2 regions of the Streptomyces sp. NPDC015346 genome follow, and region 2 is predicted to be linked to the other one. Evidence: riboswitches for the same ligand, from Rfam matches in the RefSeq annotation. Region 2 holds a riboswitch; the other holds the start of a gene.

Region 1 (15,644 bases), on a different contig from region 2:
ACGGTGTCTTCTACGCGGAGCTGGTCTTCGCCAGTGGTGTCGAGGTGAGCGCCAGGCCGTCCGACGCGATAGCGCTGGCCCTGCGCACCGGGACGCCGATCTTCGGCAGTGACGGTGTCCTGGACGACGCCGGTATCGCCATTCCGGATGAGCAGGAGGACGAGGTGGAGAAGTTCCGCGAATTCCTCGACCAGATCTCTCCGGAGGACTTCGGTTCCAGCAGCCAGTGATTTCCAGCCGCCGGTGACCCGCTCTCCGAGGGTGCGTCAGCACATTCGAGTAGCCTTTCCCCGACGAGAGACACGGGAAACCACTCTCAGGGTGATTATCACTCGGCGTGCCGAGTGTGGCGATCGTTGACGCACCCCTAGTGACTGCCTACCTTCGTGTGGGCAGGTCAAGGACGGAGGGTCGGCGTGATGAGCAGCGGCGACGGTACGGCAGGGGGCTCCCTCGGGCGCGCGCCCGGGGAGAGCGGTCCGTATCCGCTTCACGGCAGTGTGGGCGACCTCGGGACGGACGCGGGTGCGGGCGAGGGCGCGGAAGCCGGTGCGGAGACGGTCGGATATCGCGGTCCGACGGCGTGCGCGGCGGCGGGGATCACCTACCGCCAATTGGACTACTGGGCGCGTACGGGACTCGTGGAGCCGAGCGTTCGGCCGGCGTACGGATCGGGGACGCAGCGGCTCTACAGCTTTCATGACGTCGTCGTCCTCAAGATCGTCAAGCGGTTCCTCGACACCGGGGTCGCGTTGCAGAACATCCGGGCGGCGGTGCAGCACCTGCGTGCCCGCGGCTTCCGTGATCTGGAGCGGATGACGCTGATGAGCGACGGGGCGACGGTCTACGAGTGCTCCTCGCCGGACGAGGTCGTCGACCTGCTCCAGGGCGGGCAGGGTGTCTTCGGCATCGCCGTTGGTGTGGTCTGGCGGGACGTCGAGGCGGCGCTCTCCCAGCTGCACGGCGAGCGCGTCGACACCGGAGAGACGCTGATCGGGCACAACCCGGGGGACGAGCTGGCGCGACGGCGGCGGGACCGGGCGGTCTGAGAGGCGCGGGGTTCGTGGCGCCGAGACGCGCGGGGTGGTGGCGTCGAGGGGTGCGGGGTGGTGGCGTCGAGGGGTGCGGGCGCGGCCGTACGGGTGTGCTGGTCGATTGTCAGTGGCGTAGGGCAGCATCGGAACTGTGAGAGCCGCGCCGACGATCCTGCATCTCGACATGGATGCCTTCTTCGCCGCCGCCGAGCAGGCGGCGAAGCCGAGTCTGCGCGGGAAGCCGGTGGTCGTCGGGGGGCTCGGGCCGCGCGGGGTCGTCGCCACCGCCTCGTACGAGGCGCGGCGCTTCGGGGTGCACTCCGCGATGCCGATGGGGCAGGCGCGGCGCCTCGCGCCGAACGCCGCCTACCTCGTGCCGCGCTTCGCGTTCTACCGGGCGATCAGCGAGCAGGTCATGGAGCTGCTGGGGCGTCTTTCGCCGCTGGTGGAGCCGCTGAGCCTGGACGAGGCGTTCGTGGACCTGGAGGCCGGGGGAGCGGCCGACGACAGCGCGAGCGCGCGGGCGACCGGCGAGCGGCTGCGCAGGGACATCCTGGCCACGACGGGGCTTAGCGGGTCGGTGGGGCTCGCGGGGTCCAAGATGATCGCGAAGATCGCCTCGGAGGAGGCCAAGCCGGACGGGCTCGTGCTCATAGAGCCCGGGACGGAGCGTGAGCTGCTCGGGCCGAAGTCGGTGCGCATCCTGCCGGGGGTCGGGCCGGCGACGGGGGAGCATCTGCGACGAGCCGGGATGACCACGGTGTCGGACCTCGCGGAGGCGGGCGAGGACGAGCTCGTACGGCTGCTTGGGCGGTCGCACGGGGCCTCGCTGTACCGGATGGCCCAGGGGTACGACGACAGACCCGTGGTGGCCGAGAGGGACGCGAAGTCGGTCTCGGTGGAGGACACCTTCGACGTGGATCTGCACGACCGGGTGCGGATCCGCACGGAGGTCGAGCGCCTGGCCGAACGGTGTGTGCGGAGGCTGCGGGGGTCCGGGCACTCGGGGCGGACGATCGTGCTGAAGGTGCGGCGGTTCGACTTCTCGACGCTCACCCGCTCGGAGACGCTCCGGGGGCCGACGGACGATCCCGTGGTGGTCCGGGAGGCCGCGGCGCGGCTGCTGGAGGCGGTGGACACGACGGGCGGAGTGAGGCTGCTGGGGGTGGGGGTGAGCGGCCTCGCGGACTACACGCAGGAGGACCTCTTCGCGCAGGCGGCGGAGCCGTCCGGGGGCGTGGAGGTGGAGGCACCCGAGCCGGAGGCACCCGAGCCGGAGGCGCCCGTCGAGCGGCGGTGGGCGCCGGGACACGACGTACGGCATGTCGTGTACGGCGCCGGGTGGGTGCAGGGGAGCGGGGTGGGGCGGGTCACCGTGCGTTTCGAGGAGCCGGGGTCGGCGCCGGGCCGGGTGCGGACGTTTCTCGTGGACGACCCGGAGCTGGAGGCGGCGGAGCCGCTGCCGTTGGTGGGGCGTGCGGACGGTGCGGCGGCGGTCGCCTAGCGGGCGTGCGCCCAGCTCCGACGTCGGCCGTGCCCGTGCGCAGCCGTCGACGGCCGGACACGACCTAGGACTCCTCCTGGCCCGCCAGGCGGCCGAAGTCGTGGTCCGGCGGAGGGGGCGGCGGGAGGGCGATGTCGTAGTGGCGATAGAGCTGGAGTTCCTGCTCCGGGGAGAGGTGGCGGCCCACGCCGAAGTCCGGGGCGTCCTTGATCAGGGAGCGTTCGTACGGGACGTGGAGGGCGTCGTCGATCAGTTCGCTCGGCTCCAGGGGGACGAAGGCGTCCCGGCTGAACAGGCCCGTGCGGACCGCGGCCCATTCCGGTACGCCGGTCGCGTCGTCCAGGTACACCTCGTCCACGGTGCCGATCTTGTTTCCATCGCGGTCATATGCCTTGCGGCCGATCAGGCTGCGCGGATCGACGTCGGTCTGCACGGTCCCTCCAACAGGTCGCAACTCGTGTTCAAGACTACGAAAGTGCACATCTGGGATGTCGGCCACTTGAGCGATGGCAGCGGGAACCGCGCTGGTAGGCTGGTTGTGGCTGTCGACCCCGTGCGGGAGAGTCCTCCGAAGAAACCTTTCGGAGGCGCCGAAGGAGCAAATCCTCCCCGGAATCTCTCAGGCCCCCGTACCGCACGGACGAGGTCACTCTGGAAAGCAGGGCGGGCGCTGTGACGGCATCCGCTCTCACCGACGGTGAAAGCCGGCGTGCCCTTCGGTGTGCGCCGGTGAAGCTCTCAGGTTGAGATGACAGAGGGGGAGGCCGTCCGGGCACCCACGCCGTGGTGCCCCTCGCAGGTCGTGACGACCAGGAGGCCTCCGTACATGACCGCCAACCGCACTCCGCTCTCCGAACTCGAACAGGGCATCCCGTTCGAGCAGCGGCACATCGGGCCCGACGCCGAAGCACGGGCCAAGATGCTCGCGCAGGTCGGCTACGGCTCCCTCGACGAGCTCACGGCCGCCGCCGTGCCGGACGTGATCAAGAACGCCGAGGCGCTGGGTCTGCCCGGCGCCCGCACCGAGGCCGAGGTCCTCGCCGAGCTGCGCACGCTCGCCGACCGCAACCAGGTCCTCGCCCCCATGATCGGCCTCGGCTACTACGGCACCTTCACGCCGCCGGTCATCCTCCGCAACGTGATGGAGAACCCCGCCTGGTACACGGCGTACACGCCCTACCAGCCGGAGATCTCGCAGGGCCGTCTGGAGGCGCTGCTCAACTTCCAGACCATGGTCGCCGACCTCACCGGTCTGCCCACCTCCGGCGCCTCGCTCCTCGACGAGGGCACCGCGGCCGCCGAGGCCATGGCGCTCTCCCGCCGGGTCGGCAAGGTCAAGAACGGTGTCTACCTCGTCGACGCCGACGCCCTGCCCCAGACCATCGCCGTGATCGAGACCCGCGCCGAGCCGACTGGTGTCGAGGTCGTCGTCGCGGACCTGAGCGACGGCATTCCGGCCGAGGTCGCCGAGCGCGGCGTCTTCGGCGTGCTGCTCCAGTACCCGGGTGCCTCCGGCGCCGTCCGGGACATCAAGCCGGTCATCGACGCCGCCCACGAGCTCGGCGCGATCGTCACCGTCGCCGCCGACCTGCTCGCGCTGACCCTGCTCACCTCGCCCGGTGAGCTCGGCGCCGACATCGCCGTCGGCACCACCCAGCGGTTCGGCGTTCCGATGGGCTTCGGCGGACCGCACGCCGGCTACATGGCCGTCCAGGGCAAGCACGCCCGCTCGCTGCCCGGCCGCCTGGTCGGCGTCTCGGTCGACGCCGACGGGAACCGGGCCTACCGCCTGGCGCTGCAGACCCGCGAGCAGCACATCCGCCGGGAGAAGGCCACCAGCAACATCTGTACCGCTCAGGTGCTGCTCGCGGTCATGGCCGGCATGTACGCCGTCTACCACGGCCCCGACGGTCTGAAGCAGATCGCCGAGCGCGTCCACCGCTACGCCACCGTCCTCGCCGCGGGACTCACCGCCGGCGGTGTCGAGGTCGTGCACGGTTCGTACTTCGACACCCTCACCGTCCGGGTGCCGGGCAAGGCCGCCGAGGTCGTCGCCGCCGCCCGTGAGGCCGGGGTGAACCTGTACCTCGTCGACGCCGACCACGTGTCGGTCTCCTGCGACGAGACCACTGGGCGTGCCCAGCTCGGCGCCGTCTGGAGCGCCTTCGGGGTAGACGCCGACATCGAGGCCCTGGACGCCGCCACCGAGGACGCGCTGCCCGCCGCGCTGCTGCGCTCCGACGCGTACCTGACCCACCCGGTCTTCCACGCACACCGCTCCGAGACGTCGATGCTGCGCTACCTGCGCAAGCTCGCCGACCGCGACTACGCGCTGGACCGCGGCATGATCCCGCTCGGCTCCTGCACGATGAAGCTGAACGCGACGACCGAGATGGAGCCGGTGACCTGGCCCGAGTTCGGCCAGATGCACCCCTTCGCCCCGGCCGACCAGGCGCAGGGCTACCTGACGCTCATCACGGAGCTCGAGGAGCGCCTCGCCGAGGTCACCGGCTACGACAAGGTGTCGATCCAGCCCAACGCCGGTTCGCAGGGTGAGCTGGCCGGTCTGCTCGCCGTCCGCGCGTACCACCGCGCCAACGGCGACCTGCAGCGCACGGTCTGCCTCATCCCGTCCTCCGCGCACGGCACCAACGCCGCGAGCGCCGTGATGGCCGGCATGAAGGTCGTCGTCGTCAAGACCGCCGACGACGGCGAGGTCGACGTCGCGGACCTGCGCGCCAAGATCGAGCAGTACCGCGACGAGCTGTCCGTGCTGATGATCACCTACCCGTCCACGCACGGTGTGTTCGAGGAGCACGTCGCCGATATCTGCGCCGAGGTCCACGAGGCCGGCGGCCAGGTGTACGTCGACGGCGCCAACCTCAACGCGCTGGTGGGTCTCGCCAAGCCGGGCAAGTTCGGCGGCGACGTGTCCCACCTGAACCTGCACAAGACCTTCTGCATCCCGCACGGCGGCGGCGGTCCCGGTGTCGGGCCGGTCGGCGTCCGCGCCCACCTCGCCCCGTACCTGCCGAACCACCCGCTCCAGCCCACCGCGGGCCCGGAGACCGGCGTCGGCCCGATCTCGGCGGCGCCGTGGGGCTCCGCCGGCATCCTGCCGATCTCGTGGTCGTACGTGCGTCTCATGGGTGGCGAGGGCCTCAAGCGCGCGACGCAGGTCGCCGTGCTCGCCGCGAACTACATCGCCAAGCGCCTGGAGCCGCACTACCCGGTGCTCTACACCGGCCCGGCCGGTCTGGTCGCCCACGAGTGCATCGTCGACCTGCGCCCGCTGTCCAAGGCGACCGGCGTCAGCGTCGACGACATCGCCAAGCGTCTGATCGACTACGGCTTCCACGCGCCGACGATGTCGTTCCCGGTGGCCGGCACGCTGATGATCGAGCCGACCGAGTCCGAGGACCTGTCCGAGCTGGACCGCTTCTGCGACACGATGATCGCGATCCGCGCCGAGATCGAGAAGGTCGCGTCGGGTGAGTGGCCCGCCGAGGACAACCCGCTCCGCAACGCGCCGCACACCGCGGCCGCGCTGGGCGGGGAGTGGAACCACGCGTACACCCGTGACGAGGCCGTCTTCCCGGCCGGTGTGTCGGCGGCCGACAAGTACTGGCCGCCGGTCCGCCGGATCGACGGAGCCTTCGGTGACCGCAACCTGGTCTGCTCCTGCCCGCCGCTGGACGAGTATGACAACTGATGGCTGATACGACGGCTGAAGCGTGAACCGCGCATGAGTCAGGGCCGGTTCGGAGGTCTCCTCCGGGCCGGCCCTTTGTCGTATGCCTCGTACGTGGTCGGTGCGTGTGCGCTCCGACGCCGCCGGCCGCCTCAGGCGGCGGTCGTGACGCGTCCCGCCGTCAGCGGGCGGTGCGGAGCGATGATCTGCCCGTCCGGCAGCAGTTCACCGGTGTCCTCGAAGAGCAGGACCCCGTTGCACAGCAGGCTCCAGCCCTGCTCGGGGTGGTGTGCCATCAGGCGGGCCGCCTCCCGGTCGGCGGAGTCGGCGGTGGGACAGGCTGGCTGGTGCTGGCACATGGGTGGGTTCTTTCGCTGCGTCGTGGTGAGTGTCGTCCTGCGGCTCGTGCTCATGGCCGCCCCCCGTTGTCGGTTCGGTTGGTCCAGTGTTCCCCCACGGACGTCGATCCGCAGGTATTTCGCGGCAGCTCTTCCTACTGCATGAAGACGTATCACCCGCGCGGGCGGTTCAACTCAACTGGGCGGTCTCTTCGGGTGGTTCGGGGTAGCCCCAGTGGGCTAGTCCGTACGGGTCGGGGTGTTCGACGCGCGCGTTCGGACGGAAGCGCGCCCCGCGGCCCGGTCGGCCGCGGGGCGGGAGGCGTGCGCGCGCCCGGGTGGGACGGATCAGGCCGGTGCCGGGGAGCCCAGCAGGGGCGGGGACGTGACGCGCAGGGTCAGGACGGGCAGGAGGTCCGCGACGCGGTGCGGGCGGTGGGCGGCGATGCCCGGCGGCGCGGGGGCGAGCGGGACGAGCAGGTCGGCCGGGTCCAGGCTGGCCGAGGCGCCGTCCGCCTCCGTGTCGCCGTGGAGCCAGAGCGTAAGCATGTACAGCTCCGGTACGGAGAGCAGGCGCGGCTGGTAGAGGGTGGGCAGCGCCTCCGCCTGGAGCAGGGCTCGCTCCGTGGCGGTGATGTAGGGACCCTCGAAGAAGTGCGAGAAGGACCAGCCGTCGGGGGTGAGCATCGTGTCGGCGGCGGCGACGGTCCGGTCGGTGCTCCGGATGAGGAAGCGCCAGCCGGCGAGCCGCGTGCGCGGTGCCTGCCCCGGCGGCACGACCTGGTCCCGTACGTCGAGGACGTGGACGGGCAGGGGCAGCTCGGGGCTCAGCGGCCCCTGGGCTGCCCTGAGGGCGGGAGTTCGCGCCTCGCGGACGGCGGTGGGGGAACCGAGGGCCGCGAGAACACTGCGCAGGGCCGGCGCAGGGGCCGGGGTGGGTCGGAGCATGATGGGTCGCCTCTCACTCAGGAGACACGGTGACGCGTGGGCAGGTACGACGGCGCTGTCAGCTGCCGGGCCGGAGGGGCCGAGAGGCCATGGCCGGGCGCCAACACTCTGCCTCGTTCGCGGAGTTTATACGAGACGTGTTCACGCATTGTTTCCGCTAGCTGTCGCAGATATTGCGGGCAAGGCCTCATCCGGCCTTATTTACGGGGTGATTCGGTGGCTTCCGGGCGGGTGCGCCTCGTCTGCCTGCGGCGTCGTCGCGGATGCGGACGGCCGAATAGCGATCCCACCCTTCCGGCAATTATGGCTCTGGAATATGTCCTTTGCCAGGTGCCGCTGGGATGTGCCGAGCGGGTGCTTCCACCAGCCTATCGCCCGTCGGGGTCGCACCGCAGGCGTTATGGATCAATCCGCTGGGCATCATGGTCCGTACGCGCGCGGCCGTCGCCGCCGTCGACGATCGGGGAGGGACGCTTCGATGGGCGAGAAGGTCGTGGCAGAGGGGTTCGGCCTGTCCGATCGCCAGCGATACCGGAGGAAGCTCCAGCAGTGTCTCGCGGGGCTCGCGAGGCTCTTGGCGGACAAGAGGTTCGACCGGCCGCGGAATCTCATGGGGCTGGAGATCGAACTCAATCTCGCCGGGGCCGACGGCATGCCCCGGATGGTGAATGGGGAGGTCCTCGAGCGGATCGCGAGTACGGATTTCCAGACGGAACTCGGAATGTTCAATCTCGAAGTGAACATCGCTCCGCACCGCCTCGGCGGCCGGGTTTTCGACCGGCTCGCGGAGGAGCTCAGGACCGGTCTGGGATATGCCGACCGCAAGGCCCGCGAAGTCGACGCGGGGGTGGTCATGATCGGAATTCTTCCCACACTCGCACAGCGGGATCTCGTCTTCGAGAATCTCTCCGCCGTCGACCGCTACACCCTTCTCAACGACCAGATCGTCGCCGCCCGGGGCGAGGACTTCCAACTCGACATCCAGGGCGTGGAGCGGCTGACGTGCACGTCGACGTCGATCGTGCCCGAGGCGGCGTGCACCTCCGTGCAGCTGCACCTCCAGGTCACGCCCGGCCGCTTCGCCGCGGTGTGGAACGCCGCGCAGGCCGTGGCGGCGGTCCAGATAGCCGTCGGCGCCAACTCGCCGTTCCTCTTCGGTCACGAGCTGTGGCGGGAGTCGCGGCCGCCGCTCTTCCAGCAGGCCACGGACACCAGGCCGCCCGAGCTCCAGGCGCAGGGGGTACGGCCCCGGACCTGGTTCGGGGAGCGGTGGGTGGACTCCGCGTACGACCTGTTCGAGGAGAACCTGCGGTACTTCCCGCCGCTGCTGCCGATCTGCGACGAGGAGGACCCGCTCCTCGTCCTCGACCGGGGCGGGGTGCCGCGGCTGCAGGAACTCGTCCTGCACAACGGCACGGTCTACCGCTGGAACCGCCCGGTGTACGGGTGGGTGGACGGGGTCCCGCACCTGCGGGTGGAGAACCGGGTGCTGCCGGCCGGGCCGACCGTCACCGACGTCGTCGCCAACGCGGCCTTCTACTACGGGCTCGTCAGGGCGCTCGCGGAGGAAGCGCGCCCGGTGTGGAAGCGGCTGCCGTTCGAGGACGCCGCCGCGAACTTCGAGGCGGCCTGCCGCCACGGGATCGAGTCGGAGCTGCGCTGGCCGCGCTCCGGCCGGTCGGGCGGGGTGGCGAGCGTCCCCGCTGTACGTCTCGTCCTCGACGAGCTGCTGCCGCTGGCCGCGTCCGGGCTCGACGCCTGGCACGTCGAGCCCGCCGACCGGGACTTCTATCTCGGCGTGATCGAGGAGCGCTGCCGGGCGCGGGTGAACGGCGCGTCCTGGCAGGCCGACACCTTCCACAAGGCGCTGGAGGCCGGCCTCGACCGTGAGGGGGCCCTGGCGGCGACGACCCGCCGGTACGCGGAGCTGATGCACGCGGGGGAGCCGGTGCACACCTGGCCGGTCGGGATCGACTGAGCCGGGGCACGCACCTGGGCAGGGGGGCGTTCGGCGACGGAATGGCGTCCGCACCGGCTCGTCGCGCATGATCTCCGTACCCGGAAAGCGATGGGGAAGTGGAGACAGGTGTGGTGTCGGATCAACGAGTGGTCGCCGGTTCTCTTCCCCCCGAGGGCATGCCGCGCAGGACCCTTCGCTCCGAGACGGTGCTCGTGCTCGCGCTCTCGCTCGGTGCGAGCGCTGTCTCGGCGCTCATCAGCTTCGTCGGCTCGCTGACCAAGCCGGGTGGCCTCAAGGACCAGGCGGCGACGCTGAACAGCTCGTACGCGCCCGGCCGGCCGTGGCTCGACCTCGCCTGGCAGCTCTTCGGGATCGCCTCAGCACTGGTCCCCGTCGTGCTCGTCGCGCATCTGCTGCTGCGTGAGGGGGCGGGGCTCCGGGCCATCGGCTTCGACCGGTCCAGGCCGTGGCCGGATCTCGGGCGCGGGGCGCTGATCGCGGCCGGGATCGGCAGCGCCGGCCTCGCCTTCTACCTGGCGGCGCGAGCTGCGGGCTTCAACCTGACGGTGGTGCCCGAGGCGCTGCCGGACGTGTGGTGGAAATACCCCGTCCTGATCCTGTCGGCGGTGCAGAACTCCGTACTGGAGGAGGTCATCGTCGTCGGCTATCTGCTGCGCAGGCTGGGGCAGTTGGGGTGGACGCCGATGGCCGCCCTGGTGGCGAGTTCGGTGTTGCGAGGCTCGTACCACCTGTACCAGGGGATCGGCGGCTTCATCGGGAACGTCGTCATGGGCGTCGTCTTCGTATGGCTCTACCGACGGTGGGGGCGGGTGGGGCCGCTGGTGGTGGCGCACGCGCTGCTCGACATCGTGGCCTTCGTCGGATACGGGCTGCTGGCCGGGAAGGTCGACTGGCTGCCCACCGCGTAGACGAGGAGCGGGGCGGGAGCGGGAAGGTAAGGGAAGGGAAGGGGCGTACGGCGGCGGCCGTACGCCCCTTCGTCGTAGGGGGCGGAGGCGGGACGGGCCGGGTCAGGCGTGCAGCTCGCCGTCGATGACCATGACCGCGTGGCCGGTCAGCAGGGTGCGGTCGCCGCGCAGGCTGGTGCGCACGATGCCGGTGCGGGCGCCGCCCTGGAAGCCGGTGAGTTCGTCGCGGCCGAGGCGCGCCGACCAGAACGGGGCGAGCGCGGTGTGCGCGCTGCCGGTGACCGGGTCCTCGTCGATGCCGACGCGCGGGAAGAAGCAGCGGGAGACGAAGTCGTAGCCGCGCTCGGGCCGTTCGGCGGCGGCGGTGGCGATGACGCCCCGCTCCGAGAGGTGCGCGAGGGCGGCGAAGTCCGGCGCGAGAGAGCGGACGGCGGCCTCGTCGCGGAGCTCCACGACGAGATCGCCGATGTGGGGCGCGGTGTCGTGGACGGAGACGGCCTCCGTGCCCAGCGCCTTGGTCAGGCCGTCCGGGGCCGTGACGGGCGTCAGCGACGAGGTCGGGAAATCCATGGTGATGGTGGAGTCCTCCTCGGCCGTGGCGCTGAGGATGCCGCAGCGGGCGGCGAACCGGACCGTCCCGGTCGCGAGCCCGGTGGTGTGCAGGACGTGCGCGGTGGCGAGCGTGGCGTGGCCGCACATGTCGACCTCGGTGGTCGGGGTGAACCAGCGCAGGGCCCAGTCGGCCTCGCCGCCGGCCGGGAGGGGGTGGGCGAAGGCGGTCTCGGAGAGGTTGACCTCGGCGGCCACCTTCTGGAGCCAGTGGTCGTCCGGGAAGGAGTCGAGGAGGAGGACCCCTGCCGGGTTGCCGGAGAAGGGGCGGTCGGTGAACGCGTCGACGATTCGGATCCGCATGTCAGGGACCGTACCGGCGCCGTAAAGCCGCAGGCCAAGGCCAATCCGGAGTGAGTGGACCGGTCCGGGTCGGTCGTCGGGTTAGCAGGAGGGCTGGCAGAAGGGTTGGCAAACGAACACTTCCGATATATCGTTGAGGCATCGCGACAGTTCGATGATGTACCCGATGGAAGGAGCGTTGCGATGCGTTCACATGGACACGAACACGGACATGGAGACTGCGGACCCGGCCCTCGCGGCCGGGGGGACTTCGGTCGCGGCGCGTTCGGCCGCGGGGAGTTCGACCGTGGTGACTTCGAGCGACGGCGCGCCGCCTTCGGCCCCTTCGGGCCGGGCTTCGGCGGCGGACCGTTCGGCGGAGGCCCCTTCGGGGGCGGGCGGGGCCGCGGCGGAGGCAGGGCGCGGCGCGGAGACGTGCGCGCCTCGATCCTCGCGCTGCTGAAGGATCGCCCGATGCACGGCTACGAGATGATCCGGGAGATCGGCGAGCGCAGCGGCGGGGCGTGGAAGCCCAGCCCCGGCTCCGTCTACCCGACCCTCCAGCTCCTCGAGGACGAGGGCCTCATCGCCAGTGAGACCGAGGGCGGCAAGAAGCTGTTCACGCTCACCGACGCCGGCCGCGCCGAGGCCGAGTCGGGGCCCGAGGCGCCCTGGGAGGACGCCGGGCGCGGTGTCGACTGGGAGGCGCTGAACGAGATCCGGCAGGCCGGCTTCGGTCTGATGGAGGCGTTCGGGCAGGTCTGGAAGACCGGCAGCGCCGAACAGCGGCAGAAGGCGGTCGAGGTCATCAACGACGCCCGTAAGAAGCTGTACCTGATCCTGGCCGACGAGCACTGAGAGGCCGGACCGGACCAGTCCGGACCGGACCGGTCCGGCGAGAGGGGCCCCGCGGCGATGCGCCGCGGGGCCCCTTCTCGCGCTCGGTGGGGGGTCGGGTTCGTGTGTGTGGGGGTCAGGTCACCAGGCCGGCCAGTTTGCGCAGCGACTCGTTCAGTGCCGCGGTGGCGGAGTCCTTCAGCTTGCCCGCCATCAGCGAGACGGCCGCGCCCGTGAACTCCCCGTCGATCCGGACGGTGGTGGCCTCCCCGTCGGCCGCGAGCGAGTAGCGCGTGCCGACGTTGACGCCCATCGGGCCCTTGCCGCGGATCGCCAGTACGCGGGCCGTCTCCAGCTCCTCGACCGTCCACGTCACCTCGGCGGGGAACCCCATCAGCTTCATGTTCTCGGCGAAGGTGGCGCCCGTCTCCAGCGTGGTGGGGCCGCCGTTCGGGAAGTTCGTGTGGGTGGCGTTCCACTCGCCGTACGAGGTGAAGTCCGTCAGCTGGGCCCAGACCTTCTCGGCCGGCGCGTCGATCCGTGCCTCGGCACTGACTTCGGCCATGCGACCACCCCTTCACGCGTTCACGTGTCGTCGTTGGGATCCGGTGTCGCGGAACGTAGCCGGGCGGCCGTGAACATTCAATACTGATGAACCGTCAGTTCTTCTATGTCGCCGATCCACCACATCTGCGCCGCGTCGAACCAGTCGGAGGCCCGAGGGCCCCCGGTCTCCTCATGGCAGTGGAACGCGGCCCAGAAGAGGTCGGCCGGCAGCGCTTCCCGCGGCGCGTACACGCGGTAGACGTACTGCCGCCCGTCGAGTGCGAGCAGCGCGACCATCCAGAACATACCCGGAGGACGAAACGGGAGGGGGTCGTGGTTGCGTGCGGGGCGTAGAGCAAGGCGGCGCGCGCCCCCGAGGCCGAAGTCTCTCGATCTCCTCCGCAAGGAGGAGGAACCGCACGTCCATGCCCAACTCCGGTGGGATGCGCACATGCTTCTCCACGGGGATGTTCCGGCCGGCCCGGCCTGATGAGGTGGGAGGGTGCAAAGTCCCGTCCCTCGTCCCGCCTCCCGCCCCGTTCCTCATGTGCCGCGGCGGACCGCCGCCGTCGGGCGCGCGGACGTCGAGCCGGGCCCGACCGCCGCGCTCGCCACCACCGCCAGCGGCGCCAGCGGCGCTGCCATCGCCACCGGCGCTGCCACGGTCGCGCTCGCCACGGTGGTAGCCGGTGCGCGCCGCAGGGCGCTGCGCGACGGGGACCGGCAGATCGACACCGCCCACCTGCTGCACTCCCTCGTCGAGTCCGACCCGGAGGTCGGCCCCGCCTTCGAGGGCCGGACACAGCTCGCCCGCGTGCTCGGCTACCTCGTCCAGCGCTCCATCGGATACGGGTTGCGGTGGCAGCGTTCGGTCGAGGACTCCGGCGCCCGCCGCGTCGGCCGGGAGGGGGAGGCGGCGGCGGAGGTGTCGCAGTGGGCCGTGGCCGTGGCCGGATGGTCCCCCTCGGCCGCGGCGGCGATGGCCCGCGCCCGGGAGCGGGCCGCGCCGCGCGTCGATCCGCGCGTCCGCGGCCTCGATCTGCTCGCCGCCCTCACCGCCGACCCGGACTGCCGCGCCGTCGAGGTGCTGCGCCGCGCGGGCGTCGATCCGCGCGTCCTGGCCGACCGGATCGAAGAGCTGTCTCAACAGGTGTAACGGGGGTTACGCACCTGACGGCGTCCTGTCATCATGTCCGGATGCACGCGTCTCAGGGGAGAAGCGCCGGCCTGGGACTAGCCCTGGCCTCGGCCTTCGCATTCGGTGGTTCAGGTGTGGCGGCCAAGCCGCTCATCGAGGCGGGCCTCGACCCGCTCCATGTGGTGTGGCTCCGGGTGGCCGGAGCCGCCCTCGTCATGCTGCCCGTGGCCTGGCGCCACCGGGACCTGCTGCGGCGCAGGCCCGCACTCCTCGCCGGCTTCGGACTGCTCGCCGTCGCGGGCGTCCAGGCCTGCTACTTCGCCTCGATCTCCCGGATCCCGGTCGGCGTCGCCCTGCTCATCGAGTACCTTGCCCCGGCCCTCGTCCTCGGCTGGGTCCGCTTCGTCCAGCGTCGGCCCGTGACGCGCGCCGCCGCGCTCGGTGTCGTCCTCGCCGTCGGCGGACTCGCCTGCGTCGTGCAGGTGTGGTCGGGACTGAGCTTCGATCTGATCGGGCTGCTGCTCGCGCTGGGCGCCGCCTGCTGCCAGGTCGGCTACTTCGTCCTCTCCGACCACGGCGGGGACGAGTCCGACCCGGCCGACCCGATGGGCGTCATCGCGTACGGACTTCTCATCGGCGCCCTCGTCCTCACCGTCGTCGCCCGGCCGTGGGGGATGGACTTCTCGGTGCTCGCCGGCGACGCGGACATGGACGGTACGGGCGTCCCCGCCTGGCTGCTGCTGGGCTGGATCGTGCTGATCGCCACCGTCCTCGCCTACGTCACCGGAATCGTCTCGGTGCGGCGGCTGTCGCCGCAGGTGGCCGGTGTCGTGGCCTGCCTCGAGGCGGTGATCGCCACCGTGCTGGCGTGGGTGCTGCTCGGGGAGCACCTGGCGGCCCCGCAGATCCTCGGTGGCGCCGTCGTCCTGATCGGCGCGTTCATCGCCCAGTCGTCGACGCCGAAGGCGGCGGTGGCGGAGCCGGTGGCCGGGTCCCTGGCGGGCGCCGGGCCGGGTGAGTCCGTATCCGAGTTGTCCGGAGACCGGACCGCCCCCTAAGGTGACGATCATGCATTCGACCGTACTTCCGCCTCCCGCCGCCTAGCGCGGGCGGCCACTCTCCCTGACGAAGACCGGGCTCGGGCAGTCCCCGAGCGGTTCGTCGCTGCCCGCGTGCGGAGTCGAGCGACCACATCACCCCGTCTTCACACGGAGAAGCACGTGTCGAATTCCTCCTCCGCGTCCGCGGCAGCCATGCCTGCCGTCGGGCGGAGCCTCCTCTATCTGATCGTCGCCGGAGTCGCCTGGGGCACGGCCGGTGCCGCCGCCTCGCTGATGTTCCGGGTCAGCGACATGGGCCCGCTGGCGCTGTCCTTCTGGCGCTGCGTCGGTGGCCTGGTGCTGCTGCTCGGGGCGCTCGCGCTACGGCCCCGCCGGGTCGTGGCGGCCCTGGAACCGCGTCGGCGGCGGCTCGTCCGCATCCTCGGGACGGGTATCGGGCTGACCCTCTTCCAGAGCGCCTACTTCGCCGCCGTCCAGGCGACGGGTCTCGCGGTCGCGACCGTCGTCACCCTGGGCGCCGGGCCTGTCCTGATCGCGCTCGGCGCCCGGCTCACCATGGGCGAACGGCTCGGGCGCGGCGGTGCGGCCGCCGTCGTCGGCGCGCTCGCCGGACTCGCCGTCCTCGTCCTGGGCGGGGAGTCGGGCGAGGTCCGCCCGCTGGGCGTGTTCCTCGCGGTGGTGTCGGCGGCGGGGTACGCGGCGATCACGCTGCTCACCCGGTGGCTGGGGCGCGACGGCGGGGCGTCCGACGCCCTGTCGACGACGAC
Region 2 (15,644 bases):
CTCCCGCTCGCTGTCGGTGGCCGCCGAGCTGAAGAGGTACTGCTCGCGGAGCAGGACGCAGCCGGGGTGGTCGAGCGAGAGCACGCTGAACTCGGGGACGAAGACCTGGTCGAGCTTGCCGAACGGGTGGCGGACGCCGAAGAGTTCGCGGTACGCGTCCAGGCACTGGGCGGTGACTTCGAAGAGCTCGTCGGCGTCGGCCTTGAGCGAGTCGGCCAGGGAGGCCCGGCAGTGCAGGCCCAGGGGGATGCCGTCGTGTTCGGTACGGAAGGAGGCGTACGGCCCCGCGACGACGGCGGTCAGGTAGCTCGCGAGGGCGGGCGACTCCGTGAGCGTCCAGCGTCCCGGGCCGGTGCGGACGGCCTCGCTGTTGCCGAGCACCTGCCAGGTTTCCGGAGTCCGAAGCGCAAACTCGTACGGCGCCTTCAGGTCGGGCTGGTCGAAGCAGGCGAAGACGCGTGGCGCGTTGTCCACGTACACGAAGGAATAAACATAGGTTTCCCCGTCGGCCGGATCGACGTAGCGGTGGAGCCCTTCGCACTCATTCGAGTAACGCATGTCGGCGACCACGACGACTTCGTTCTCGGGCGCGAGTCCGGTCAGCGGAAACCTTCCGTCCGCGAGTTTTCCGGTGGGGAGCTCACGGCCGTTCAGCGTGATCGAGTGAAGCACTTCCGGGGCGATGTCAAGAAATGTTTCTCCGCCCGGCTCGAGCGTATCGAAGGCTATCTTCGTCGTCGACCGGAAAACGGTCGGCCCGGTCGTCAGATCGAGATCGACGTGATAACCGCGAACCTTCAGCAGGGAACCGCGTCCCCGCGCTTCCTCATGGGTCAGACTCGGCATCTGCGCGTCCTTTCAGGATGGGCCCGGAAAGCGTTGTGCAAACCCCCGGAGTGTCAGGCCTCTTGCTGCTGGCTGTCGAGTTCCCGTGCGATCCGGAGCCACCGCTCCCCGCACGACCGCGCGACGGCGGCGATCTCGGCGCCCCAGTGCGGGGGCACGTTCTCGACGCTCGCCATGAGGTCCTGGCCGTCGATGGCGTGCGTGTCGTACCAGCGGAGCAGGGCGCGGCCCGACTCGGAGTACTTCAGCAGGGGGTCGCGCAGCAGCTTGGGCCGCACCGTGGACCACTCGGCCACGGGGAAGGCGACGGGCTTGCGGCGCTGGGCGGGCGGCTGGTCGGCCGCCTTGCACTCCTGTTCGGTTTCCTGTGCCCGCCGCTCGGCCGCGGCGTCCTTCCCGACCAGCCGCAGCTTGGCGGGCAGCGGGTCGGCGCCGCGCTGGATCCGCTGGCGGACATCGCGCGCCGTGGAGACCGAGACCCCTGCCTGACGTGCCACTTCCCGGAGCGGCATCTCGGGATGGGCGGTGACCACCTCGCCGGCGCGCAGCCGGCCCTGGGTGTAGTCGAGGGGCCGCACCCGGCCGTCCCTGCCGACGCGGCTGTTCGACTGCGGACCGGTGTCAGTCGAACGTTCCGCCATGGTCCGGCGCAGTGCGCCGACGGTCTTCGCCGCAAGGCCGGTGAGCCTGGCGACGGCCCGGTCCGACCACTGGGGCTGCGTGCTGAGGACCCGGCGCGCCGCGGCCTCGCGGTCCGTGCGGGAGAGGGGCATGCCGTGCGCGATGTTCTCCTGGACCGCGAGAAGGAAGATCAGCTCCTCGGGTCCGTCGAAGAAGCGGACGTCGATGGTCTCCTGCCCCCTCATCAGGGCGGCCCGGAGCCTGTGCGACCCGTCGATGACGCGCATGGAGCGGCGATGCACGATGATCGGGGGAAGCCTGTCTTCGATATCCGCGAGGAGCTGGGCGTGGGCGGGATCCTCGCCGGCCAATCGAGGGGAATCGCCGGGAAGGACCGACCCTATGGGAACCGATTCCACCAGGCTCAATTCGATCGATAATCCATTCCTCGTGGCGGACCATCCTTCTGTACCCGTCCCGCCGCGCCCACGCGGATTATCCGCACTGGACAATCGCGCCCCCGCTCCAGCCATGAGGATCCCTCTCCTGAGAACCGACTACGCGCCGCACCGTTCCTAGGAATCAGCTCTTCCGCCCAAAACCCCTATTCATTCTCTTGAAACGAATAAGGCGCCACTTCGGGCGGAATTGGATACGGCGAACACACTAGCGGACAGGTGAGATGGATGCCACGCCTCACGCAGAGGGGAAGGGGACGTGCCCAAACGAATACAAATGCGGCAGGGTCGCCATTCCCATTACTTCACCGCGATCGCGCGACCGACTGGTACGAGCCAGGTCACGGGATGGTTACGCAAAAATTTACGCGTTCGCATACGTGATGCGAACGCGTAGTGGATCAAGCGGAAAAGTGGTCGGGCATACCGGATCGGCATGAGGTTGGGGCATATGTCCCCTCAGACGCGGGGTGCCCTGGCCAGCTGCCGGGACTGGGCGACCAGGCGGTCGGCGGTGTCCCACACCTCGGCGTCCTCCTCGAGGAAGCCGCCCGCGAGGTTACGGGTGGTGATGGCGACGCGCAGCGGGCCGGGGGCCGGGCGGCAGCGGATGTGCGTGGTGAGCTCCACGGTCGGCGTCCAGCCCTTCAGGCCCAGCTCGAAGGAGGTCGGCGGCAGCGCGTCGACGGTGAGCAGCAGCGAGAAGGGGTCGGCGTCGCGGCCGTCGGCGAGACCGAACCAGCCGCGCATCTCGCCCTTGCCGGACGGCGCGCCGACGGCCCATCCCACCGTCGCCGGGTCGAGCTTGATGTCCAGGCGCTCCGTGATCGCCGAGGAGCCGGGGATCTTGGGCGCGGGGCCGTCCGAGGGCCCGAGGCAGTGCTCGCGCGGCGGGATGGCCGGCGGCGTCGCGGTGGTGCGGACGTCGTCGGGGAGCGCGTCCAGGTCTCCGTACGAGGCGAGGACCCGCAGGCGCTCGACCTCGGTGCCGTCCTCGGCGTACTGGAAGAGCGACGCCTGGCCGGTGGAGAGGGTGCGGCCGGTCCGGATCACCTGGGTGCGGATCACGGCCGGGCCGGGCACGGAGGGCGTGAGGTAGTGCGCGGAGACCGTGAAGGGGTCCGGGTGGGGCAGGGCGTCGCCGAGGGCGCGGCCGAGGAGCGCGAGGAGGTAGCCGCCGTTGACCGCGTGGATGATGGTCCAGCCGGCGGAGAGCTCCGCGTCGTACACGCCCGGTCCGCGCGGTGTGACGGCGGTGTCACGGTCGAACTCACTGTCCCCGATGGTCGCCTTGACCTGTGCTGCCTGTGCCATGGCGGAACCGTACAACACTTGATTACCAAGCGGTAGCTTTTTCGGTCTCCTCCGTGGCCGACGAGCGCCGGTTCCAGGCGCGCGGAGCCCGCCAGTGGAAGCGCATGGCAAGGAGCCGCAGGACGAACGCGGTCAGGGCCGCGAGGCCGCTCGTGACCCCGTTCAGCACCTCGAAGCGGATGCACAGCACCACCATGGTGGAGCCGACGATCGCCGGGACGGCGTACAGATCCCGGTCCCAGCGCAGCAGCGACGGCACCTCGTTGGCGAGCACGTCGCGCAGGACACCGCCGCCGACGGCGGTGGCGAGCCCCAGCGCGGCGGAGGACGTCAGGCCGAGCCCGTACTCGTACGCCTTGACGGTGCCCGCGACGCAGAACAGCCCCAGGCCGGCCGCGTCGAAGACGTTGACGGCGGTCTGGGTGCGCTCCACCTGGGGGTGCAGGAAGAAGACCAGGACGGTCGCGACCAGCGGCATGAGGAAGTAGCCGAGATCGGTGAAGGCGGCGGGGGGTACGGCGCCGATGATCAGGTCGCGGAAGAGGCCGCCGCCGAGGGCGGTGACCTCGGCGAGGACCGCTATGCCGAAGACGTCGAAGTTCTTGCGGACGGCGAGGAGGGCGCCGGAGATGGCGAAGACGAAGATGCCGACGAGATCGAGCACGTGTTGAACGGAGGGGGTGAACAGTTCGTGGAGCACCAGGCCATTGTGCCGCCCGCCCCGACTGCGCCCGGCCCCCGGCCTTTCCCTGGCCGGGGGCGGGCGCGACAGGGGCCCCACGGGCCCCCGAGGCCTACGTGGCGTCCGGCTCCGAGGCCGCCTCGCCCTTCGACACCGGCTCCGTCGCCGGGACCGGCTCCGGCTCCGGCTCCGGCTCCGAGGCCGCCTCGCCCTTCGACACCGAGACGATCTCCACCGCCTCCCGTGCCGACGGCAGCACCTTCTCACCCGGCGCCTGGTCCTCCGCGTTCTCCGGGTGGTGGCAGGCCACCTGCTGCCCCGGCTTCAGCTCGAGGAGAGGCGGTTCCTGCGTTCCGCAGATCTCCGTCGCCTTCCAGCAGCGGGTGTGGAACCGGCAGCCGCTCGGCGGCGCGATCGGCGAGGGCACATCGACCTTGAGCAGGATGCGCTCGCTCTTCACACCCTTGCGCCGCGGATCCGGCACCGGCACCGCCGACATCAGCGCCTTGGTGTAGGGGTGCATCGGCGCCTCGTACAGCGACTTCCGGTCCGCCAGCTCGACGATCTTGCCGAGGTACATCACGGCGATCCGGTCCGAGACGTGGCGGATCACCGACAGGTCGTGGGCGATGATCACATAGGTGAGGCCGAGCTCGTCCTGGAGGTCGTCCAGCAGGTTCACGACCTGCGCCTGGATCGAGACGTCGAGCGCGGAGACCGGCTCGTCGGCCACGACCAGCTTCGGATTGAGCGCGAGGGCCCGCGCGATGCCGATGCGCTGCCGCTGACCGCCCGAGAACTCGTGCGGATAGCGGTTGTAGTGCTCGGGGTTGAGACCCACCAGGGCCAGCAGCCGCTGGACCTCCTTCTTGACCCCGCCCTCGGGCTGCACACCCTGGAGCTTGAAGGGGGCGCCGACGATCGTGCCGATGGTGTGGCGCGGGTTCAGCGACGAGTACGGGTCCTGGAAGATCATCTGGATGTCGCGGCGCAGCGGCCGCAACCGGCCCGCCGACATGTGGGTGATGTCGTGGCCCTCGAACTCGACCTTGCCACCGGTCGGTTCGAGCAGCCGGGTGATCAGCCGGCCCATCGTGGACTTGCCGCAGCCGGACTCGCCGACGACGCCCAGGGTCTCGCCCGGGCGGACGTCGAAGGAGAGGCCGTCGACCGCCTTGACCGCGCCGGTCTGGCGCTGGAGCAGCCCCTTCCTGATGGGAAAGTGCTTGACCAGCCCCTCGACCTTGAGCAGCGGCTCGACGGATGCGCTGTCGGTTGCGTTGTTATCGGTCACAGCTTCGGCGCAATCTCTTCGGTCCAGATCCGGGTCCGCTCCTCCTGCGACATGTGGCAGGCGGAGAAATGCCCGCTGCCCAGGCCGCTCCCGGTCTCCGTCAGCTCGGGGCGGGTGGTCCGCGTGATGTTGTCCTTCGGGATGTCCGCGTACGGGCAGCGCGGGTTGAAGGCGCAGCCGTCGGGGACGTTGATCAGGGACGGCGGGGAGCCCTTGACGGGGATGAGCCGTTCGGTCTGGTCCCGGTCGATGCGCGGCATCGACCCGAGCAGGCCCCAGGTGTAGGGGTGCCGCGGCTCGTAGAAGACCTGTTCGGCGGTGCCGCGCTCGATGCACCGGCCGCCGTACATCACGAGCAGCTTGTCGGCCATCTCGGCGACGACACCCAGGTCGTGGGTGATCATGATGACCGCGGAGCCGAACTCCTTCTGGAGGTCGCGGATCAGGTCGAGGATCTGCGCCTGCACGGTCACGTCGAGCGCGGTCGTCGGCTCGTCCGCGATGAGCAGCCGCGGGTTGTTGACCAGCGCCATCGCGATCATCGCGCGCTGGCGCATGCCGCCGGAGAACTCGTGCGGGTAGGAGTCGACGCGCTTGGCCGGCTCCGGGATGCCGACGCGGTCGAGCATCTCGACCGCCCGGGCGCGGGCCACCTTCTTGGTCACCTTGTTGTGGACGCGGTACGCCTCCACGATCTGCGCGCCGACCGTGTAGTACGGGTGCATCGCGGAGAGCGGGTCCTGGAAGATCATGGCCATCTTCTGGCCGCGCAGCCGCCGTACGTGCTCGGGGTCGGCGCCGATCAGCTCCTCGCCGTCCAGCCAGACCTCGCCGGAGATCCGCGCGTTCGGCGCCGCGTGGTGGAGGCCCATCACGCCCAGGGAGGTGACCGACTTGCCCGAGCCGGACTCGCCGACGATGCCGAGCGTCTCGCCGGCCTTGACGTCGAAGCTGACGCCGTCGACCGACTTGACCAGGCCGTCGTCGGTACGGAAGTGGATCCGCAGGTCACGGACGGAGAGGAAGGCGTCCTCGGTGCCGGAGCGCTGGGCGGGCACCGGCTCTCCCAGCGCCGCGGCGGCCGGCGTGCCGACCGTCTGCTCCTTGGAAACCTCGCTCACGAGTACCTCACCCTGGGGTCGATGGCGGCGTACACCAGGTCCACCAGCAGATTGCAGAAGACGATGAAGAAGGCGGCCGTCAGGGTCACGCCCATCACGATCGGCAGGTCGTTGTCCTGCACGCTCTTGATGGCGTACTTGCCCATGCCCTGGAAGGAGAAGACCGTCTCGGTGATGACGGCGCCGCCGAGGAGGAGACCGAAGTCCATGCCGAAGATCGTGACGATCGGGGTGAGCGCGGCCCGCAGACCGTGCTTGCCGACGACGGTGCTCTCCTTGAGGCCCTTGGCGCGGGCCGTACGGATGTAGTCCTCGCTCATCGTCTCCAGCATCCCGGCCCGGGTGAGCCGGGCGTAGAGCGCGGAGTAGAGGAAGGCGAGCGAGCACCACGGGACCAGCAGGTTCCAGGCCCAGTCGAGCGGACTCTCGGTGAACGGCACGTAGTTGATGCCGTCCGACCAGATCGGCCACTGCACGGTGAGGACGCCGAGGGCGAGCATGCCGGTGAAGAAGATCGGCAGGGAGACGCCGGCGAGGGCGACGCTCATGAAGAAGCGGTCCAGGAAGGAGCCGCGCTTCAGGGCGGAGACGACACCGGTGGCGATACCGCTGATCAGCCAGATGACCGCCGCGCCGATGGCGAGCGAGAACGTGACCGGGATACGGCTCACGATCTCGGGCCACACCTCGATGTGACGCTTGAACGAGTAGCCGAAGCAGGGCGCGTCGCAGTGCTGGACGTCCGGCCCGAACTTGTAGTCGGCGCCGACGACGATCTGCCGGATGAAGTCCCAGTACTGGGCGTAGAGCGGCTGGTCGAGGCCAAGGTTCTTCTTGACCGCTGCCACCGTGTCGGGGTTGGCGTCCTTGCCCACGTACTGGGCCGCCAGTTGGTCCATCGTCTGGCCCGCCATGCGGGGGACGAGGAAGAAGATCGCGAAGGTGACCGCGCTGACGACCAGCAGCAGGAGCACCGCGCCGAAGACGCGTCGGATGAAGTACGCAGCCACAGCTATCCGGCGTCGGTGCCCGCCGGCGGCCGGTGGTCCCTTATGGGGATCACCCGGCCGGCCCGGCGGGCACCGAAGCCATCACCTGCCTTTCGAACTCTCGGGGTGGCGGAACCCGCTGCTACTTGGCGGAGCCCATGAGCAGGTAGTCGTACATGCCCAGGTAGGCCTCGCTGACGGTGACGTTGGTCGCCGAGGCGGGACGCAGGAGCAGGTTCTTGCGGTAGAGCAGCGGCACCGCGGTGGCACCCTCGGCGACGGCCTTGTCGACCTCGCCCCAGATCTTCTCGCGGGCGGCGGTGTCGGTCGTCGCGATGCCCTCGTTCAGCATCTTGTTGATCGCCGGGTCGTTCAGCTCCTGGACGTTGTTGCCACCGGACGGCTTGATGGCCGAGCCGTTGATGATCTGGTCCAGGAAGCCGAAGCCGGTCGGCCAGTCGGCGCCCCACGCGGTCATGATCATGCCGAGCTTGTTGGCCTTGACGTAGCTCGGGTTGCCCGCGAAGTTCTGGAAGTACTTACCGGCCGGGAAGGACTTGATCTCCGCCTCGATGCCGATCTTCTTCAGCGACGCCTGCACCGCGGTGGCCATGGCCATCTCGGAGGGACGGTCCGAACGGGCCGACAGGTTGGTCTTGAAGCCGTTCGGGTGGCCGCACTTGGCGAGGGCCGCCTTGGCCTTCGCCTCGTCACCCTTGTTGCCGGCGGTCTCGTACAGGTTGAACTTGGCGTAGCCCGCGACGCTCGGCGGGATCAGCGTGCTGGCCACGTCACCCTTGGGGTCGCCACCGGCGGCGGCCTGGACCGACGCCTTGTCGAGGCCCCACTGGACGGCCTTGCGGCACTCGATGTTGTTGAACGGCGCGACGTTGACGTTCAGTCCGATGTAGGACGTGGCGCCCGCGTACGGGTTGTCCGTCTGCTTCTTCAGCTTGGGGTCGGTCAGGACCTTCGGCTGGGTCGCCGGGGCGACACCGGTGCCGGCGCCGTCGACGGTGAGGTTGTCGGAGATCAGGTTCGCGTCGACCGTCTCCTGCTTCACACCGAAGCGGACCGTGATCTTGTCCGGCAGGGCCGGGCGGATCGGGTCGGTCTTCGGGTCCCAGTTCTCGTTGCGGACGAGGGTCGCGCCCTTGCCCTCCTCGTAGGAGGAGAACTTGTACGGACCGCTGGAGACGATGTGCTTGACGTACTCGGCGCCCTTGTCGGCCGCGCGCGGCACCGGGGCCGTCTGCGAGAAGGTCGCCAGGTAGTCGAAGTCCGCGAAGGCGTTCTTCAGCTTGAAGACGATCGTGTGGGCGTCGGGCGTCTCGATGGAGGCGATGCCGGCCGGGTTCTTGTCCTTGTACGGACCCTGGTACTTGTCACCGCCGATGAGGTGCGCCTTGAAGTACGTCGGGCCGTTCGACAGCGCCTCGGGGGCGAAGTTCGAACGCTCGACGGCGTACTTCACGTCCTTCGACGTGATCGGCGTGCCGTCCTGGAACTTCAGCCCCTTCTTCAGGGTGTAGGTCCAGGTCTTCGCGTCGGCGCTGGGCTTGCCCAGGGACTCGGCGAGGTCGGGGACGACCTTGAGGCCTTCCTTGCCGGCCGCCGGCTTGAAGGAGGTCAGCGTACGGCCGTACAGGCGGGAGAAGTTCTGCACCCAGCCGTAGTACGTGTTGCCCGGGTCGAGCGAGTCGGGCTCGTCCGACATCTCGAAGGAGACGGTGCCGCCCTTCTTGTCGGACTTGTTGACGATGGAGGTCAGCGCCGCGTCGGCCGTGGCCGAGCCGCTCTTGCCGCCGCCCTTGTCGTCCTTGGAACCACCGCACGCGGACGCCCCCAGCGCCAGCACCACTGTCGTGGCGACCAGAAGAGTCGTTTTTCTCGTCTTCACCTGAGGAAAGCCCCCTCAATCGTTGGTTACTTGCTGCGAGGGTCGAGGGCGTCTCGCAGCCCGTCGCCCAGCAGGTTGAAGGCCAGGACCGTGATGAAGATCGCCAGGCCCGGCACGAACATGTACTGCGGATCGGCCTGGTAGGTGTCGACCGCGGTGGTGAGCATTCCGCCCCAGGAGGCCTGCGGCGGTGCGATGCCGACGCCGAGGTAGCTGAGACCCGCCTCGAAGAGGATGTTGGTGGGGATCAGCAGCGTGGCATAGACCAGGATCGGCGCGACCAGGTTGGGCAGCAGCTCCCGGAAGAGGATGAACGGGCCGCGCGCGCCGAGGGACCTGGCCGCCTCGACGAACTCGCGGTTGCGCAAGGTCATCGTCTGCGCCCGCACGATCCGGCCCATGTACGGCCAGCTGAAGAAGCCGATCACGAAGATCAGCACGCTGATCCGCAGCGGGAGACCGCTCAGGCCGAACGCGCCGTCCTGCAGGGTCGCCGAGAGGGAGATCGCGAAGAGGAGGAGAGGGAACGCCAGGAAGGTGTCCATCATGCGGCTGATCACGGTGTCGACCCAGCCGCCGTAGAAGCCGGCGACGACGCCCATGACCACGCCGATGAAGACGGAGAGGACCGTGGCACCGCCGGCGACCAGCAGGGAGACCCAGGAGCCCTCGATGATGCGGGCCAGCAGGTCGCGGCCGAACTGCGGGTCGACGCCCAGCGGGTGGTCCCAGCTCATGCCGCCCCAGGCGCCCTTGGGCGCCAGCAGTGCGGGGTCGATGAGGTCCTGGTTGAACTCGTTGGGGTCGAGGCCGAAGACCGCCTGGATCGGCTTGGCGAGGACGGCGAGCAGGATGAGCAGGAGGACGACGACGCCGCCCGCGACCGCCAGCTTGTCGCGCTTGAAGCGCGTCCAGGCGATCTGGCCGAGTGAACGTCCCTCGATCTGGCTCTGTCGGGCCCCCGTGAGTACTGCCTCCGGCTGCGCCTCGGCAGCCGGTCCGGTGGTCTCGATCGGTGCGGTCACAGTGCCTAGACCCCTCCCGGCCGGCGGTAGCCGGCCCGTACCCCGTCACCGCAACGGCCGTTCTCGCATCAGTGGTGCAAGCGGTTCCGATGGTGCGGAAATTACCCAGAACGCCGCATGTGATGCGGCTCGCACAAAGGACCGACGTCCTTCGTTAGCGGGGAGTCTTCAACGGGTTTACGATCACCCGCCAGACCTGACGAGGAATGTTTGCTCAACCGTGATGCGGTTCGTGGGCTTCCGTTATCCGGACGGGGCGCTCGCCTCAGCGGACCATCTCGGCCACTAATCCATCAAGTCGGACAAAAAGCCAACGGTCCCGGTGAGACGGTCAATTGGGGTAGCCGTACCCGTAGCCGGAGCCCTGGCGGGGGGCGGCGGGGGCGGCGTGCGCGTCCCGGTCGTAGAACGGCCGCGCGTTGGCCCGCAGCCACATCGCCACCGGGTCGTACGCGTCGGACATGGCGACCGTCGAGACGGGCAGCCCGTCGGGGACCGCGGAGATCGACTGGCGCATCATGCCCCGCACCGCCTCGACCGAGGCCGCGGAGGTGTCGTAGAGGTCGAGACCGATGGCGAGGTACGGGGAGCCGAGCGCGGGCTGCACCCAGGCACGGCGCAGCGCCCGTACGGCCGGGGTGCGGTGCGCGTTCTGCGTCAGCAGGGCGTAGAACTGCGGGATCTCCAGGGCGGGTTCGGAGAGCCGCAGGGGTCCGGCGGGCATCCGGTCGAGACCGGTCGCGATCCGGCGGAGGTCGGCCCAGGGGATGCCGACGCCGCCGCCGGGGTCGTGCGGGTTGAGCCAGATGCCCCAGCGGTCGGGGTAGAGGGCGCGGGCGATGTCCCGGCCGGAGACCACCTCGTGGGCGCGGTTCCAGCCGGAGGCGGCGAGCTCCTGGGCGGAGGTGACGCAGGGGGCGTACCCGAGGCCGTCGACCTCCATGTTTCCGTACTGCGCGTCCGGCGAGCCCGGCGCGCCCTGCCACAGCAGCATCCAGAGATCGCCGTCGGCCAGGGCGTGCAGCAGCCGCTCGTACGCGTCGTAGCGTCCGGGTGCCACTTGGCGCAGCGTGTGCTCGACCTGTCCGGCCGCAGCGGTGCCTGACGCGCTCACCCTGGGTCCCGCCCCTCTTCCGTCCACCGAATCAGCTTAGTTACGCGGAGGCCCGCTGGTAGAAGGGGCGCACCTTCTCCAGCATCCAGTCGCCGACCGGGTCCTGCGCAACGTCCAGGAGGATGAGATTGACCGGCCAGGCCACCTCGACCCGGCCGAGCGCGCGCCCGAGGGCGTCCAGCGGCGCGTTGCGGTCGACGCCCTCCCAGCCGGCGAGCTGGACGCCGACGAAGAGGGCCGGCTCGGTGCCCTCGACGCTGGCCAGGGCACGGCGGGCGGTGACGACGACGCCGGTGGCCTCGAACTCGGCGGCGGCGGCGGAGAGGAAGTCGACGGGGTCGTCCTGCCAGTCCGGTTCGAAGAGGCGGACCCGGCCGCCGCTCGCGGGGCCGTCCAGCGGGGTGCGGCCGACCCGGCAGAGCTCGGCGACGGCGGGCGGGGGCAGCGGGGCGCCGACGGTGCCGCCCGGGTTCACGGCGATGCCGAGCTGCGGGGGCAGACCGCGGGCGAAGTCGCGGGCGGGCGCGACGGTGAAGGACATGTGGCTGCCGACACAGGCGAGGAACTGCTGCTCGGAGCTGAAGACGGGGACGTAGGGGAGGCCGTCGATCTCCAGGGTGGGCAGGTCGAGGTCGGTGCTGTCGGGCCCGCCGCCGTTGGGCAGGGGCACCCAGACGGGGCTCCGTCCGAGGACCTCGACGAGCCGGCCCCCCGCGGCGGGGTTGCCGAGCGAGGCGGCCAGCACCTCTTCGAGCTCATTGCCCGGCCACATGACGTCCACGGTCCTCGTTCCCCTTCTCCCGCGCCCTGCTCACGGCGCCTTCCGGGCAGAACCCTAACGCCGCCCTGACACCGCCGCGTCCACAAGCGTACGGAGCGCGCCGGTCCGCCTCGCCGGGCGACGGGGCCCACCGTCTGGACGGCGTCGGTACGGGTGTCAGTCCGCGTCGCGGAAACCGATCGTCCGCAGGGCGCCGGCCGCGTCGCGGTCGAGGAGGGTCGCCGAGGCGCAGCCGCGGGGCAGGCGGCCGGTCTCGACGGAGTGCAGCAGCCGGCCGACCGCCCGGCGGTGCCGGGCGAAGGCATAGCCGGAGACTCCCCGGCCCCGCTCCCGCTGCCCCGCGCGGGCGGTGTCGGGGGTGACGTCGAGCAGGATCAGGTGCAGGGCGCGGCCCCGGCGGCGCGCCTCGCGCGCCAGCCAGTTCCGCACCCACGACTGGGTGCCGCAGTCGTGGACGACCACGCTGCGGCCCGCGCGCAGGGCGCGGCGCAGCCCGGCGTAGTGGGCGATCCGGACGAGCGGGCGGTAGACGGCGTACGGCAGAAAGCGGGGCATCCGCGCCTCCCAGCGCTCGCGGGCGTCCTGCGAATCGATGCCCCGGCCGTCGGCCGCGCGCCGCATCAGCGTCGACTTGCCGCTGCCGGGCAGCCCCGAGACGACCACCAGGTCGCCGGCGGCGAAGGCGAGCGCGCGGGGGCCGCGGCCGCCCCGCTCGCGCAGGTCACGGAGGAGGGGCGTGACGGCGTGGCGCCTGCGGGTTCTCGCCCGGGCGCGCTGGGCCGGTATGCCCGTACCCGTCGCGTATGCGCCGGTGTGGTGGAACGTCATCGCCTCTCCCCCTGTCGGGTCCTGAGGACCCTTCCCAAGAAGTGTAAAGAAACGGTAATGAGGCACAAGCGATTTGCCGATCAGACCCCGCGTGCAATGATGTGCGCGCCAAGCGCACACAACCACATACTGGCCGCTCGAATCCGCGCGGGAGAGTCCCGGACAGGGCTGTAGCAGTGCTGTAGCAGTCCGGGCGCCGAAGGAGCAAGACCCTCCCTTGAATCTCTCAGGCCCCGTACCGCGCGGATGAGGCAGATCTGAAAAGCGGGCGCGTCGTCGCGCCCCACCCAAGGTGCAAGCCGAGGATGCCCTCGGTGAACCTCTCAGGTTCCATGACAGATGGGGAGGACGTCCTTCTCCGTCATGATTTCTTGCCTGGGACCTGGGAGCCACACCCATGAGCACTGCCCCCCGCCTGACTGCCCTCGATGCCCTGCATCGCTCCCTGGGCGCGACCATGACCGACTTCGCGGGCTGGGACATGCCGCTGCGCTACGGCAGCGAGCGCGACGAGCACAACGCCGTCCGCACCAAGGCCGGCCTCTTCGACCTCTCCCACATGGGCGAGATCACGGTCACCGGCCCCCAGGCCGTCGAGCTGCTCGACTACGCCCTGGTGGGCAACATCTCCACGGTGGGCATCGGCCGCGCCCGCTACACGATGATCTGCCAGGAGGACGGGGGCATCCTCGACGACCTGATCGTGTACCGGCTCGGCGAGCGCGAGTACATGGTCGTCGCCAACGCCTCCAACGCGCAGACCGTCCTCGACACGCTCACCGAGCGCGCGGCCGGCTTCGACGCGGAGGTCCGTGACGACCGTGACGCGTACGCCCTGATCGCCGTCCAGGGCCCCGAGTCCCCCGGCATCCTGAAGTCGCTGACCGACGCCGACCTGGACGGGCTGAAGTACTACGCGGGCCTGCCCGGCACGGTCGCCGGGGTGCCCGCGCTGATCGCCCGTACCGGCTACACCGGCGAGGACGGCTTCGAGCTCTTCCTGAAGCCCGAGCACGCCGAGGGCGTCTGGAAGGCGCTGACCGAGGCCGGCGCCCCGGTCGGCCTGATCCCCTGCGGCCTGTCCTGCCGCGACACGCTCCGCCTGGAGGCGGGCATGCCGCTGTACGGGCACGAGCTGACCACCTCCCTCACCCCCTTCGACGCGGGCCTGGGCCGGGTCGTCAAGTTCGAGAAGACGACCAACGGCGGCGACTTCGTCGGGCGCAAGGCCCTGGAGGCCGCCGCCGAGCGCGCCGCCACCAACCCGCCGCGCAAGCTCGTCGGCCTGATCGCCGAGGGCCGCCGGGTGCCGCGCGCCGGCTTCCCGGTCGTGGCGAACGGCGAGGTCGTCGGCGAGGTCACCTCCGGCGCCCCCTCCCCCACCCTCGGCAAGCCGATCGCCATGGCGTACGTGGACGCGGCGCACGCCGAGCCCGGCACGCAGGGTGTAGGTGTGGACATCCGCGGCACGCACGAGCCGTACGAGGTCGTGGCGCTGCCGTTCTACAAGCGCCAGAAGTGACGTTTCCGCCCCACCCGGTCCAGCACCCGGCCACCCACCCCGTCCCGCACACGGTCGCGCACCCCGCGTCTCACGGTGTGTCTCACCTCGCAAGACCCACGTTCATCAGCACTCCCCCGATCCAGGAGAATCAGGTCATGAGCAACCCCCAGCAGCTGCGCTACACCAAGGAGCACGAGTGGCTGTCGACCGCCGAAGACGGCGTCGCGACGGTCGGTATCACGGAGTTCGCGGCCAACGCGCTCGGTGACGTGGTCTACGCCCAGCTCCCCGCCGTCGGGGACACCATCACCGCGGGCGAGTCCTGTGGCGAGCTGGAGTCGACCAAGTCGGTCAGCGACCTGTACGCCCCGGTCACCGGCGAGGTCGTCGACGCCAACCAGGACGTCGTCGACGACCCCTCCCTGGTGAACACCGCTCCGTTCGAGGGCGGCTGGCTGTTCAAGGTGCGCATCACGGACGAGCCGGACGATCTGCTCTCCGCCGACGAGTACGCCGCTTTCACCGCCGGCTAACCGAGACCGAGACCCCAGGGATCGATTCATGTCGCTTCTGAACACCCCTCTCCACGAGCTGGACCCCGACGTCGCCGCCGCCGTCGACGCCGAGCTCCGCCGCCAGCAGTCCACCCTCGAGATGATCGCCTCGGAGAACTTCGCTCCGGTCGCGGTCATGGAGGCCCAGGGCTCCGTTCTCACCAACAAGTACGCCGAGGGCTACCCCGGCCGCCGCTACTACGGCGGCTGCGAGCACGTCGACGTCGCCGAGCAGATCGCGATCGACCGGGTCAAGGACCTGTTCGGCGCCGAGTACGCCAACGTCCAGCCGCACTCCGGCGCCTCCGCGAACCAGGCCGCGCTGTTCGCGATGGCCCAGCCCGGCGACACGATCCTGGGCCTGGACCTGGCGCACGGCGGCCACCTCACCCACGGCATGCGCCTGAACTTCTCCGGCAAGCAGTTCAACGTGGTCGCCTACCACGTCGACGAGGCCGGTCTGGTCGACATGGCCGAGGTCGAGCGCCTGGCCAAGGAGAACCGCCCCAAGGTGATCATCGCGGGCTGGTCCGCCTACCCCCGTCAGCTGGACTTCGCCGAGTTCCGCCGTATCGCCGACGAGGTCGACGCCTACCTGTGGGTCGACATGGCG

Evidence for each region. Region 2 has a riboswitch for glycine ahead of gcvT (glycine cleavage system aminomethyltransferase GcvT). Riboswitches for the same ligand answer to the same signal wherever they lie in the genome.
Region 1: it holds a riboswitch for glycine, as region 2 does, so the genes downstream of both, gcvP (aminomethyl-transferring glycine dehydrogenase) here and gcvT (glycine cleavage system aminomethyltransferase GcvT) in region 2, are expected to answer to the same signal.

Annotation. Positions count from the first base shown of each region.
Region 1 is NZ_JBIBTW010000003.1:7,741-23,384, forward strand. It holds gene ACF06X_RS10890 (bifunctional nuclease family protein) at 1-230, shown strand, start outside; gene ACF06X_RS10895 (MerR family transcriptional regulator) at 420-1,049, shown strand; gene ACF06X_RS10900 (DNA polymerase IV) at 1,186-2,538, shown strand; gene ACF06X_RS10905 (PRC-barrel domain-containing protein) at 2,603-2,971, opposite strand; glycine riboswitch at 3,085-3,183, shown strand; gene gcvP (aminomethyl-transferring glycine dehydrogenase) at 3,365-6,250, shown strand; gene ACF06X_RS10915 (DUF5999 family protein) at 6,382-6,588, opposite strand; gene ACF06X_RS10920 (hypothetical protein) at 6,916-7,515, opposite strand; gene ACF06X_RS10925 (glutamate-cysteine ligase family protein) at 7,994-9,493, shown strand; gene ACF06X_RS10930 (CPBP family intramembrane glutamic endopeptidase) at 9,652-10,404, shown strand; gene ACF06X_RS10935 (PhzF family phenazine biosynthesis protein) at 10,507-11,316, opposite strand; gene ACF06X_RS10940 (PadR family transcriptional regulator) at 11,500-12,153, shown strand; gene ACF06X_RS10945 (SRPBCC family protein) at 12,269-12,697, opposite strand; gene ACF06X_RS10950 (hypothetical protein) at 12,775-12,984, opposite strand; gene ACF06X_RS10955 (Clp protease N-terminal domain-containing protein) at 13,322-13,834, shown strand; gene ACF06X_RS10960 (DMT family transporter) at 13,876-14,874, shown strand; gene ACF06X_RS10965 (DMT family transporter) at 15,070-15,644, shown strand, end outside.
Region 2 is NZ_JBIBTW010000005.1:283,500-299,143, forward strand. It holds gene pepN (aminopeptidase N) at 1-846, opposite strand, end outside; gene ACF06X_RS20330 (ParB/RepB/Spo0J family partition protein) at 900-2,000, opposite strand; gene ACF06X_RS20335 (thioesterase family protein) at 2,385-3,239, opposite strand; gene ACF06X_RS20340 (trimeric intracellular cation channel family protein) at 3,262-3,939, opposite strand; gene ACF06X_RS20345 (ABC transporter ATP-binding protein) at 4,034-5,215, opposite strand; gene ACF06X_RS20350 (ABC transporter ATP-binding protein) at 5,212-6,336, opposite strand; gene ACF06X_RS20355 (ABC transporter permease) at 6,333-7,346, opposite strand; gene ACF06X_RS20360 (ABC transporter substrate-binding protein) at 7,468-9,225, opposite strand; gene ACF06X_RS20365 (ABC transporter permease) at 9,252-10,250, opposite strand; gene ACF06X_RS20370 (enhanced serine sensitivity protein SseB C-terminal domain-containing protein) at 10,582-11,364, opposite strand; gene ACF06X_RS20375 (enhanced serine sensitivity protein SseB) at 11,405-12,136, opposite strand; gene ACF06X_RS20380 (AAA family ATPase) at 12,302-12,973, opposite strand; glycine riboswitch at 13,112-13,224, shown strand; gene gcvT (glycine cleavage system aminomethyltransferase GcvT) at 13,371-14,495, shown strand; gene gcvH (glycine cleavage system protein GcvH) at 14,633-15,010, shown strand; gene glyA (serine hydroxymethyltransferase) at 15,039-15,644, shown strand, end outside.